DNA from 3 places in the Citricoccus sp. GCM10030269 genome. Region 2 is predicted to be linked to each of the others. Evidence: riboswitches for the same ligand, from Rfam matches in the RefSeq annotation. Region 2 holds a riboswitch; each other region holds the start of a gene.
The links. Region 2 has a riboswitch for thiamine pyrophosphate ahead of ACFQQD_RS13875 (ECF transporter S component). Riboswitches for the same ligand answer to the same signal wherever they lie in the genome.

Region 1 (3,871 bases), on a different contig from region 2:
AGTCGGTGCTCCACCAGCACCACGGCCGGATCATGGTCTCGAGTGGCCGCCTCGATCGCGTCGCGTACGGAGCTCACCCCGGCCGGGTCCAGCATGGAGGTGGGCTCATCCAGCAACAGCAGCTCCGGACCCGTGATCAGCGCTGCGGCCAGGGCGACGCGCTGAGACTCACCGCCGGAGAGCTCATCGGTGCGTCGGCCACGAAGCTCTAGCGCCCCCACCGAGGCGAGGGCACGGTCGATCCGCTCGGACATCTGTTCTGGCGGCACCGCGTGGTTCTCCAGGGGCAGAGCCAACTCCTGCTCCACGTCCGGCAGACACACTCCCGAGGACGGATCCTGGGACAGCGTGCCGATGAAGCGTGACAGTTCCACTACTGGGGTGTCATTGGTCAGTTGGCCCTTGACCATGACCGTGCCCGTCAGGGAGGCGGTCACGGAGTGCGGGATCACGCCGGAGATCACCTGCAACAGCGTCGACTTGCCGGAGCCCGAAGCCCCGAACACCACGAGGTGCTCGCCTGGGTCCAGGCTCACCGTGACCTCGCGCAGGATCGGCTTCTCCCGGCGCGGGACGAGGACGGAGACGTCCTCAAGCCGTAGGACGGGGCCGGCGTCGGGAACCTGGGGGTCAGCGTGCGTCACGGTGATCGGTCAAGCGGGCCTGTCCGATGGCGAAGTTGTCCACGACGCCGGTGCGGGCCAGGCCGTCGACGATGACCTTGGCCAGGAGTCCGCCGATGACCAGGCCCGAGATCACCTGGATGATCAACCGGATCATGAACAGGTCCTGGCCGTACCATCCCGAACGCAGTGCCGAGTAGAAGAACACCAGTCCCGCCCCGAGTAGCCCGGACAGGGCGTAGATGAGCCAGCTGTAGTTGCGGTAGCGCGTGAGCGCGAAGGGGATCTCGCTGCCGATGCCCTGGATGGCGGCGGCGACGAACAGCAGCGGTCCCACGGCCGAGCCGAGGAACACGACCTCGATCACGGAGGCCAGGACCTCGGCGATGACGCCGGCGAACGGCCGTTGGACGATCGCGATGGCGATGGGGGCGACCAGCAGCCAGCTGCCGGCCAGGAAATGTTCGGAGAGGTCTCCGGCCGGTCCCATGGCCAGCCGCAGTGCGGTCCAGGCCTGGACGAAGACCCAGTACAGGAAGCCGAAGACCACTCCCAGCACGACGAGCAGGACGAGATCCTTCAGGGCCCAGGAGGGGCGGGTGCGGGCAGTCGGGTGCCCGTGGACTGATGACATCACGGTTGGTCTCCTCCCGCTCAGCGCGCGCTGGGGCTGTTCAGGGACAGCGTCGCGTGCGTGGTGACGTGCTGGACCGTGCGGCCGGTCAACACCCAACCGGCGGCGATGGTCTCCAGCACTTGGGCGAGATCGCCGGACAACCGCGTGACGTAGTGATCGGACTCGACCTCGACCCCGGTGGAACGCGCATGGTCGATGGCCGCGTAGATGTCCCGCATGTGGTCGCCACCGGCGCGGGCCGTGCCAGCATCGGCGAGGGGGTACAGCGCCCAGTCGGCCACGCAGCTCACGCCCGCGGGCTCCAGGGTGGGGACCTCGGAGACGAGGGCCGCGCCGCCGTCGGGAATCTCGCACGTCACTCCGCCAGGGCAGCCGCGGGAGAGATGCACGGCGGCGGAGACGTGGGCCCCGGTGCAGGCGGCCGCCGCGATCACCTGGCTCACGTAGCGAAGCACGTCTTGTTCGGCACCGGAGACGTAGGTGCTGACGACGCCGGTGGTGACGTCCACACCGGTGGGATCGGCTTGGCCGAGGGCGTCCAGGATGATCTGGACGTAGTCGTCCGACATGACGGACAGGGTGAATCGTGCACCGACGCCGAACTCCTGAGGAGTGGGATCGAAAGCGGTGCTCTCGATGGCGGTGGGGATGGGTGTCTGCATGGTCGCGCCCTTCGTGGTGATTAACGGGGCACGGGAATTTCTTCGCTCAACGTCCCTGCGCTGGCATGATCCAGATCAGGTTCGACGGTCGAAACTTGAGAAGTTTCCTCTCAGCCCGGCTCACCGGACTCCCGTGTTGATACGGCAGTCTAGGGCATTCGTGAATCCGCCTTCACTACCGACTTTGCCTCCGGATTCATCAGGTCGGCCATCAGCTCGTCCGAGCGCCGCTGGCCTTCGAGGTCGCTCATCCCGCCGGTGATGAGCAGCTCGTCCGCCCCGGTGAAGGACATCAGTGAGTCGACCTCTGCCCTGACCTCCTCGGCGGTTCCATAGATCGAGGTGGCGAGGGAGTCCGTGACGCGCTGCCGTGCGCGCTCGGTGAGGCCGCCGTCGTCGAGCCGTGCCTTGATGTGGTCCACGGGCTCCAGCGGGCGGAACTCGCCCATGACGCGCGACTGCGCCAGGGCCCACGCTTCCGGCAGCAGCAGGTCACGAGCCGCCTCCCGAGTGTCCGCGACGGCCAGATTCGCCGAGACGATGACGTAGGGCTCGGGATACCACTGTGAGGGTCGGAACTCCTCCCGGTAACGAGCGATCCCCTCGTGCTCGGAGGCGCCCTCGTGCTGAGACACGCCGTCGCGCTGAGACACCGTCGGCCCGCCCACGACGACGGCCAGCCCCGCCTGGGCGGCCCACCTCAGTCCCTGCCCGGTCGCCAGGACGAACAGCGGCGTGGCGGCGTGGTTCCGCGGCCGGGCGGTGAAGGGCCCCGTTCCGTTGAGGAATCGCAACAGCTCGGCGAGGTCCTCGGGGAATTGCTTCGCGGCGTCCTTGTCCCGGCGCAGGGCGTGGCGCACGGCCGGAGTGAACCCCACGGAGCGTCCCAGACCCAGATCGATCCGTCCCGGAAACAGCGCCTCGAGAGTGGCCGTCTGTTCGGCCACCACCAACGGTTGGTGATTGGGCAGCATGACCCCTCCGGAGCCGACCCGGATGCGGTCCGTCCGTGCCGCGATCGCCGTCATCAGCAGCGTGGGAGTGGAACCGGCGATGCCCGGAACGCCATGGTGTTCAGCCACCCAGAAGCGGTGATAGCCGAGTCGTTCCGCGCGCTGGGCCCGCGCGATGACCCCTTCGAGCACCTCGGGCTCGGTGGCCTCGGTCAGGGAGTTGGCGCGGTCGAGGATGGACACGGTCGGGCGCGACTGGCCCAGTGGGCTCGGAGGGGTCACTGAAGCTGGTGCGTTCGGTGGGGTCGGAGGGGTCATGCCGGGGTTAACACCAACCGCTGCAGAAGTATTGCTTTCGCGGCACGACACCCCAGCCTGTTGCAATAGTGTGTGCAACACACTAACGTGTGGGTCATGAACGAAGAACTGGCGTCCTCTCTCGCGACGCATCGGCAGGAGCTGCGGCGCGGCACCCTCGTGGTGGCGTGCCTGGTGGCCTGCCGGACACCCCGTTATGGCTACGCGCTGCTGGAGTACCTCGCCGCGGTCGGGCTGGACGCCGAAGCCAACACCCTCTATCCCCTGCTGCGCCGCCTGGAAGGGCAGGGGTTGCTGAAGGCGGAGTGGAACACGGACGAATCCCGTCCGCGCAAGTACTACAGCCTCACCGAGGACGGAGCCACCATGGCCGACGAGCTTCGGGATGAATGGACACGACTCTCGGCCAGCATGGCCGCACTCTGGAAGGAACCCTCCTGATGAGCTCCCTGACCGCTCGATACATCGACCAGGTGGTCTCGCACCTGCCCGAGGGCCAGCGCGCTGACATCCAGCGCGAACTCTCGGCACTGATCTCGGACATGTTGGACGAACGTCTGGCCACCGGTACGGGTGCCGGCGCTGAACGGGAGGTCCTGGAAGAATTGGGAGATCCCTCCCAGTTGGCCGCGAAATACCGCAACACGCCGAACTACCTGATCGGTCCGGAACTCTATC
Region 2 (3,871 bases):
AGCCGGTCCACGTGCTCGGCCCACACGCTCAGGCGGTGCTCCACGACGATCAGGGTCGCCCCGGTGCGCTCGATCAGAGCCTCGACGGCGTCCCGCACCTCGATCACGCCGGCCGGATCCAGGTTGGCCGTCGGTTCATCGAGCAGTACCAGCGGTGGCCGCATGGCCAGGATCCCTGCCAGAGCGAGTCGCTGCTTCTGCCCACCGGAGAGCTTCGAGGTGTCCCGGTCCAGGGAGATTCCCTCGTCGGCGCCGAGACCGACGGCGGACAGCGCGTCCCGGACCCGTTCCCAGATCTCCTCGCGCGGCACCTGCAGATTCTCGGCGCCGAACGCCACGTCGTCCCCCACCCGGGAGAGAATCACCTGCGTCTCCGGGTCCTGCTGCACCAGCCCGGCATGTCCACGCTGCTCCCGGGACGACACACCGTTGACGAGGAGCCGGCCGGTCTCCTCAGACTCGTCGGCAGGGTCCAGAACCCCGGCGAGCGCGTACAACAGCGTCGACTTGCCCGCACCGGAGGGACCGGCCAGCAGCACCTTCTGGCCCGCCGGCACCGTCAGATCCAGACCGGCGACGGCGGCGGCGGACCGACCAGCGTGCCGCCAACCCCAGCCCTCGGCGCGGACGGTCGCCCCGGACACCGTCCCGGATCCAGCACCGGAAACGGCCCCCGGACCAGCACCCGGGCCAGTCCCCGGTCGGGCCCGAGATTCAGCCCCTGGTCCAGCCTTGGCCAATGGTCAGGCCACCGACTCCTGATGCGCACGGCGGGACGCCAAGGCGGACAGCGCGCCGGTGGCGGCCAGCCCGCGGGTGGCCAGCCACGAGAGCAGACCGGCGATCAAGAGCCCGGACACCCCGACCAGAGCCACGTAGATCAGCTTCCAGTCCATCGTGTACTCGGGGAACCAGTTGAAGATGAAGGCGTCGTTGATCCCGCCGAACAGACCGGTGAGCAATCCGGCGAGCAGGGCCACCGGCAGCGTGAATCGGCGGTAGAGGAACAGCAGCAGGATCAGCTCGGCGCCGAGTCCCTGGACCAGTCCGGAGGCCAGCACGGTGAGCCCGAACTGGGAACCCAGCAGGGCCGAGACGGTGGCGGCGACGAGTTCGGTAAACAGGGCCGCTCCGGGCCGGCGGATGATGAGCCCGCCGAGCACGGCGGGGAACAGCCACAACCCCGCCACGAGTCCCGACGACGGCGGGAACGCCGCGAAGGCCGGGCTGAGGCCCGCGTAGGCCAGATTCCAGGCCCAGAAGATCACCCCGGAGGCCACGGCGATCACCGCGGCCACCACGATGTCCACGACGCGCCACGTGCGGCGATTCTGAGCGGTGGTGGTCCCCGTGGTGGCCCCCGTGCTGGTCGCCGTGTTGTGCGCCGTTGGCCGTCCCGGATCGGACGTACCGCCCGCGGTGGGTGAGCTTCCGGCCTCCGGCGAGCGGCCGGCGTCGGGAGTGGTGTGTTGGTGATTGGTCTGGGATGAGACCATGTTGTCCTCCTCAAGGTTCCAAGGAGGGGGATGAAACGGACTCCGCGGTTTCCACGGTTTCCGGTGAACCGGACCGGTGGACGGTGTTCTGAAGTTTCATCAGAGAACTCGACTTCCTTCGCCGGTGCTAGCCGGTGCAGGTTCGAGGGTCTGCGCTGCGCGCACTCTCAGCACCCGGAGGTGCTCCCCTGTCGTTCACAGTGTCCGTCCAGCATAATGCACCACAGAAGCGATCAACCCACCGAGCGGATAGGCTGGACGCGACCACACAGCCCAGCCGGGAGGACACCCCCATGAACAAGCTCACGGAACGCATCATCAGTACCGCGATCACCCTCATCGGTGGCTATGTCGGCACCAAGATCGTTGACTACACCTGGCGCAAGGCCACCGGGCACGACGCCCCCAAGGACGTCGACGACACCGAGAACAACATGTGGGGCGCCATCACCTTCGCCACCATCTCTGCCGGCATCACGGCACTGATCCGCGTGACCTCGCAGCGCGGCGCGAAGAAGGCCAGCAAGGCCATGGCCGCTCGCTCGCAGGCCAAGAAGGCCAAGATCGGCACCGGCGAGGTCTGAGAGTCAGTCCCGGTCCGAGGAATCGGTCGGGTCCGGGGTGGGCACCGTGCGCTCATCGGCTGAACTGACGGGCTTACCCTCGTCGTCCTGACGCGCGACCACGTCGGCCAGCTCGTCCACGTACAGGTACTCCGGCCTGAGGTGTTTGGTGCGGTAACCGGCTCGGCCCACCAAGTGTGCGGACACCGGTGCGGTGAGCATCTGCAGCACCCACGCCAGCAGCAGGACGGGGATCCACACCCACGCCCGCCACGCCAGGGCCACCGCCGTCAGCACGAGTAGCAGTCCCAGCACCTGGGGCTTGGTGCCGGCATGCATCCGGGACAATTGGTCGGGGAACCGGAACAGACCGATGCCCGCCACCGTGGACAACAGGGACCCGAGGACCAGCAGGACCGCAGCGAGGCCGTCGGCGATCACCGGCCACTCCGGCAGGCCGTTCAGCACATCACCCATGTTCGCTCGGCTCCTTCCGTGACTCCGCCACGAACCGGGAGATCGTCACGGATCCGATGAATCCGATCACCGAGGCCGCCACCACGAACATCACGTGGTCCGTGTGGTGGTTGACGGCCATGTCCACGCAGAGCGCCGAAGACACGGTGATCAGCAGCACGTCCGTGGCGATGGCCCGGTCCAGGATGGACGGCCCCCGGACGATCCGGTAGATCGCGGCCAACGCGCCCAGGCCGAGCAGCACGATGCAGACGATCCCGGCGATCTCGAGCATGGTCATCAGCGCGCCTCCCCTTCTGGTCCTTCTGAGCCGGCCGGGTCTGAGGTGGCTGGGTCTGAGCTGGTCGCATCCGAACCGGCCGCTTCGCTGTCCTTGACCAGCGCCAGATCGGCTTTGGTGCCAATGGCACGGATGACAGCGGCCTCCGTTTCAAGCGCCCGGGCTCGGAACAGCTCGACCTCCTCCATGCTCTCCATGTTGAGGCAGTGCAGGAACAGGGTCGACGTCGGCCGGTCCACATCGATCACCAGCGAACCGGGGACCAACGCCAGGGCGTGACCGGTGAGGGTGACGATGAGGTCATCGTGGCTGCGCAGCCGCACGGCCACCACCGCGTTGACGATCCCCGGACCACGAACAATGGCGTCCCGCGCCACCGAGACCGACGCGGTCACCACATGCCACAGGAACCGGACCGTGAAGACCAGGACGTACCAGAGGTTGATCCGGTCCGAGAAGCTCACCTTCGGCAGCCGATAGAACCACAACACCAGAAGCGAAACCCCGACGCCGGCCACCAGGACCCCTGGAGAGAAGTCCTGCCACAGTGCGCCCCACGTGAGCGTCAACCCCAACAGGATCACCCATTGGCTCCACCACTGGGCACGTTCTTCGGGTGCACCCTGGTCGGGCTGCGCGGCGGAGTGGTGCTGGCTGGAGTCGTGCTGGCTGGTGTCATGCCGGCGAGGGTCATGCTGATTGAGACTCATGGCCGCCCGCCTTCCGCTCCGCCGGCCGGTGCGCTGGCGGATTCGCCGCTGGGTTCGCTGGCCGGTTCGGTAACCTCGTGCTCGTGCCGGCGGGTACCGGCGTCGTGCCCTTCGCTGTCTCCTTCGAGAGGCTCCATCTTCCCGGGACCGGACTGGTCCCGTTCCGGGACATCGATGCCCTGCTCCTCCAGGCCGCCCACGTCCCTCAGAGCCTGGGCGGCCGCGTCCCGGCCCAGGACCGCCTCGATGTAGGGAGTGCGGGTGAGCATATCCGTGGAGGCGCGGTCGGAGAACGCATAGAGCGGACTGGCCAGTACCGTGAACGCCAGACCGAGCGTGACCAGA
Region 3 (3,871 bases), 130 kb from region 2:
CGCCGCGTTGAACGCCGGATCCCCGTAGGTCCGTAACCAGTCGGCGAAGGGGTTCTCCGGCACGGCGTGATCCACCAGCCGGGTGCCGACGTCCATGTAGATCCAGTAGCACGGCAGTACCGCGGCGATCAGCACCCCGTAGTCTCCACGTGCGGCCGTGGCCAGTAGGTGGTTGACGTACGCCGTCGTCGTCGGGCTGGGTTCTGCCTCGGTCAGCGCCTCACCGAGCCAGCTGCCGTGCAGTTCGAGCTCGGCCACGATCGCCCCGTTGGCTCCCTGCGCCCAGAAGGCCTGCTCCGCCGGTGTGGGGGCCAGGGCGCTGGCCGCGGCGAGTGCCCGCGAATAGTCCAGTAGGTACAGCGCGTCCTGGCCCAGGTACCAGGTGAAGGTGTCCCGGTCCAGGGTTCCCTCGGCCAGGCCACGGACAAAGGCGCAACGGTCGACGGCGGCCCGCACCTGCGCGATCTCGTTCCACCACTGGCGGGCGATCGTCTTCGCGTCGGTCGCCACCGGGGTGAGCCCACGGTCCCAGAGTCCGGCGAAGTGATGGATGGGTCCGTGGCCCTGGCCGACGTCGAGCTGGTCTGCCGCGGCAATGGCCTCGGTCAGCCACTGTTTGGCCTGCCGGGCGGCGAGCTCCCAGTCGTCGTACTGCGGGCGCAGGGTGGCCAGTGCGGAGGAGAATGAGCAGCCGGTGCCGTGGGTGTTGTCCGTCTGCACCCGCGCTGCGCTGAACTCGACCGTAGCGCCAGCACCAGTACCGGCTCGGCTGTCCACCAGTGCATCCCGGGACTCGGTGCCCTCCAGATGGCCGCCCTTGGCCAGCACCAACACACCGTGCTGGGACGAGAGCCGCTGCGCCTGCTCGAGGGTCGCTTCCCACGTGGTGGCCGGCTCTTCACCGAGCAGCACGCCCAGCTCGGGGATGTTCGGAGTGACCAGGTCGGCCCGGCCCAGCAGATCCCGGACCGCCTCCTCGGCGTCCTTGTCCAGCAGCCGGTCACCGCTGGTGGCGACCATGACCGGGTCCAGCACCACGATGGGTGGGCGCACTCGATCCAGCCAGTCGGTGACGGCCAGGATGATCTCTCGGCTGGCCAGCATCCCGATCTTCACGGCATCGATGGCCACGTCATCGCTGACCGAGTCGAGTTGCTCGGTGAGGAAGCCGACCGGCGGAACGTGGATGCTCCGCACGCCTTGGGTGTTCTGGGCCGTCATCGCGGTGACCACGGCCATTCCGTAGCCGCCACACGCGGCGATGGACTTCAGGTCCGCCTGGATCCCCGCCCCGCCGGAGGGGTCGGTCCCGGCGATACTCAGCACGCGGAGGATAGCGGTTGCAGGGTCTCGTTGGGCAATGGAGCGTTCAACAGAAAAAGTGCGCGTCATAAGCGCGACATCCCTTCGCTAGTTCTAACTAGATCAGGTTCGACGGGTGTTCTCTCAGCCCCTTTTCGGGGCACCCCGTGTCACGTGGTGTGGTCAGAACTGTAGCGCAGGAAGCCGGTCTACGAGGCCGATCGGCTCGCGCGGGTAGCCTGTCCGTCCGGATCGCGAGACGATTCACCGGCGATCTTCAACACGCGTTCTGGGACCGGTTGCTGCTGCTTCTTGGCGATCGCAATGTAGGCATGGGCAGCAGCACGCCTGTTCCGCAGATAGCGGCCCTGGAGCGCTTCCTTAGACGTCTGCTTGGCCATGTGCAGTCCCGTTCGGTTGAGTGTCGGCGATGTCAACGGCAGATTCGCCTTCTTCATTGTCTACCCCAGAGGGTACTCCCAGCACTACACCGAGGGCATCTAAGGCGAACAATCTCGCTTTTTCGCTCGGCGCGTTCTCACCCAAGTACTCCAACATGATGATGGCTGCATACGCGTCTTGGTCACGCAACAGATTGACGTTGGAATCGTCGTCGTTTACCTCGTCCTCGGTCGACGCGTTGTCGACTTCCACTGCCAGATCAGAAACCGACAGAAGTCGGTCCACAGACCATCGCGCGTTTTCCCACCACTGGGCTTCCAACGACGTCTCGCGCGACGTGTCGGCTGAACGAGTGACTCCTCGGTAGGCGATGGCGGCTGCACCGAGCGCCGCCATGCCGCCGAGCCCCGCGCTGGTGGAGAACGCATAGCCCCATGAGGTCAGGGCATGTAGCGAGATGGGCCACGCAGAGTGCGTCAAGAGTCCAGCCGCCACTCCGATCAGGAACGCGCCGGCAATCCACGTGGGCAGAACCCACGGCCTGGGAAAGCCCACGGAATCGCTAGTCATCGAACCGCCCCTTACCGTGAGGGAATATCGAGAAATTCCAGCGCGCCCTCAACTACGGCCAATCCTGCCAAGCCAAACGGACGAGATAAGGTCCTAGCTCACATCGCGTGGTGTCAACTCTTCCCAAGCCCTGGCCAGCTCTGCGGCAGCGTGCCGCGGGTGCTGCGCCGCGCAGATCCAGGACACGACGGCGGCTCCGTCCAGGCCCGCGGTGCGCAGGCCCGGCAGATCGTCCGGGACCACGCCGCCGATCGCGACGGCGGGCAGGTGGGTGGAGGCGGCGAGCCGCCCGATACGTTCTGCGCCGATGGGTTCTGGCGCGTCGGCCTTGGACACGGTGGTGCGCAGGGCGCCGATGCCGAGGTAGTCCACGCGGGCGTCGCTAGCCTCAGCGGCGGTGATCTGTTCCGGGGTGGCGGCACTGAGCCCGAGGACCGCGTCCGGGCCGATGAGCCGCCGCACATCCTCAACAGGCAGATCGTCTTGACCGACGTGCACTCCGTGGACGCGGGCGCCGCGGTTCCGGGCGGCGAGGTAGACGTCCACACGGTCATTGACCAGCAAGGTCACGTGTTGCGGGAGCACCTCGGACAGTGACTGCAGCAGGTCGACCTGCTGGCGGGCCGGGGTGTTTTTCTCTCGCAACTGCACCGTGGTGACCCCACCGGCGACGGCGGCCGCGACGGTGTCGACGAGTGTCCGCCCGGCGCCGTTGGCCTGGTCGGAATCGGTGACGAGGTAGATGGAGAGATCGATCGGGATCGGGTCATCCGCACCGATAGTCGCATTCATGCCGACCTCCCCGAGGAAGCGCTGGCGGTGTCCATCGTGATCCGGGCCCGTTCGGTGAGGTCCTCGGTGGTGATGGCGTCCAGCGCATCGAGGAAGGCGACAGCGAAAGAGCCCGGTCGCTCCCTCTGCTGGACTGCCAACTCGGCGGCCACCGCGAACACCGTGCATGCGGTCACGGTGGTGGAGAGCCGGTGTTGGTCGGTCGAGGCGAAAGCCGCGACGGCGGCGCCCAGCAGGCAGCCGGCTCCGGTGACCCGGGTGAGCAGTGGATGCCCGTTGTCGATGCGGACTACCGTCTCGCCATCGGTGACGACGTCCACGTCACCCGAGACGGCGACGACCGCACCAGTCCCGTGCGCCAGCTGCAGCGCGCTCGGCAAGGCCTCTTCGGCGCTGTCCGCGGAGTCGACGCCGCGGCCGCCCGCGCCCTCACCGGCCAGAGCCCGGATCTCGGAGGCGTTGCCGCGGATCACGGTGGGGCGGTGGTCCAACAGCTGGTGAGCCAGGGCGGTCCGAACCGGCAGGGCACCCACGGCGACGGGGTCCAGGACCCAGGGAGTGCCGGCGTCGTGGGCCGCGGCCGCTGCTTCCACCATGGCCTCACGCTGTTCGGCGTGCGGAGTGCCGAGATTGATGAGCACCGCGGAGGCGACGCGGGCGAAGGGGCCAGCCTCCGTGGGGACGTCCGTCATGGCAGGAGTGGCGCCGAGGGCGAGCAGGCCGTTGGCCACAAAGTTGACCGTGACGGGATTGGTCAGGCATTGGACCAGGGGCCGGCTGTCCCGAAGTCGGGGGAGCAGTTCCC

Region 1: linked by a shared signal. The riboswitch ahead of ACFQQD_RS04620 (YkoF family thiamine/hydroxymethylpyrimidine-binding protein) and the one ahead of ACFQQD_RS13875 (ECF transporter S component) in region 2 are both predicted to bind thiamine pyrophosphate.
Region 3: linked by a shared signal. The riboswitch ahead of ACFQQD_RS13265 (bifunctional hydroxymethylpyrimidine kinase/phosphomethylpyrimidine kinase) and the one ahead of ACFQQD_RS13875 (ECF transporter S component) in region 2 are both predicted to bind thiamine pyrophosphate.

The regions. Positions count from the first base shown of each region.
Region 1 is NZ_JBHTCV010000002.1:327,448-331,318, forward strand. It holds gene ACFQQD_RS04610 (ABC transporter ATP-binding protein) at 1-644, opposite strand, end outside; gene ACFQQD_RS04615 (ECF transporter S component) at 631-1,257, opposite strand; gene ACFQQD_RS04620 (YkoF family thiamine/hydroxymethylpyrimidine-binding protein) at 1,278-1,922, opposite strand; TPP riboswitch at 1,957-2,067, opposite strand; gene ACFQQD_RS04625 (MsnO8 family LLM class oxidoreductase) at 2,072-3,118, opposite strand; gene ACFQQD_RS04630 (PadR family transcriptional regulator) at 3,290-3,634, shown strand; gene ACFQQD_RS04635 (hypothetical protein) at 3,634-3,871, shown strand, end outside.
Region 2 is NZ_JBHTCV010000006.1:184,108-187,978, reverse strand. It holds gene ACFQQD_RS13880 (ABC transporter ATP-binding protein) at 1-644, opposite strand, end outside; gene ACFQQD_RS13875 (ECF transporter S component) at 744-1,496, opposite strand; TPP riboswitch at 1,593-1,696, opposite strand; gene ACFQQD_RS13870 (DUF4235 domain-containing protein) at 1,790-2,080, shown strand; gene mnhG (monovalent cation/H(+) antiporter subunit G) at 2,084-2,536, opposite strand; gene ACFQQD_RS13860 (monovalent cation/H+ antiporter complex subunit F) at 2,529-2,810, opposite strand; gene ACFQQD_RS13855 (Na+/H+ antiporter subunit E) at 2,816-3,526, opposite strand; gene ACFQQD_RS13850 (Na+/H+ antiporter subunit D) at 3,523-3,871, opposite strand, start outside.
Region 3 is NZ_JBHTCV010000006.1:49,186-53,056, forward strand. It holds gene ACFQQD_RS13265 (bifunctional hydroxymethylpyrimidine kinase/phosphomethylpyrimidine kinase) at 1-1,392, opposite strand, end outside; TPP riboswitch at 1,386-1,480, opposite strand; gene ACFQQD_RS13270 (hypothetical protein) at 1,684-2,274, opposite strand; gene thiE (thiamine phosphate synthase) at 2,368-3,066, opposite strand; gene thiM (hydroxyethylthiazole kinase) at 3,063-3,871, opposite strand, start outside.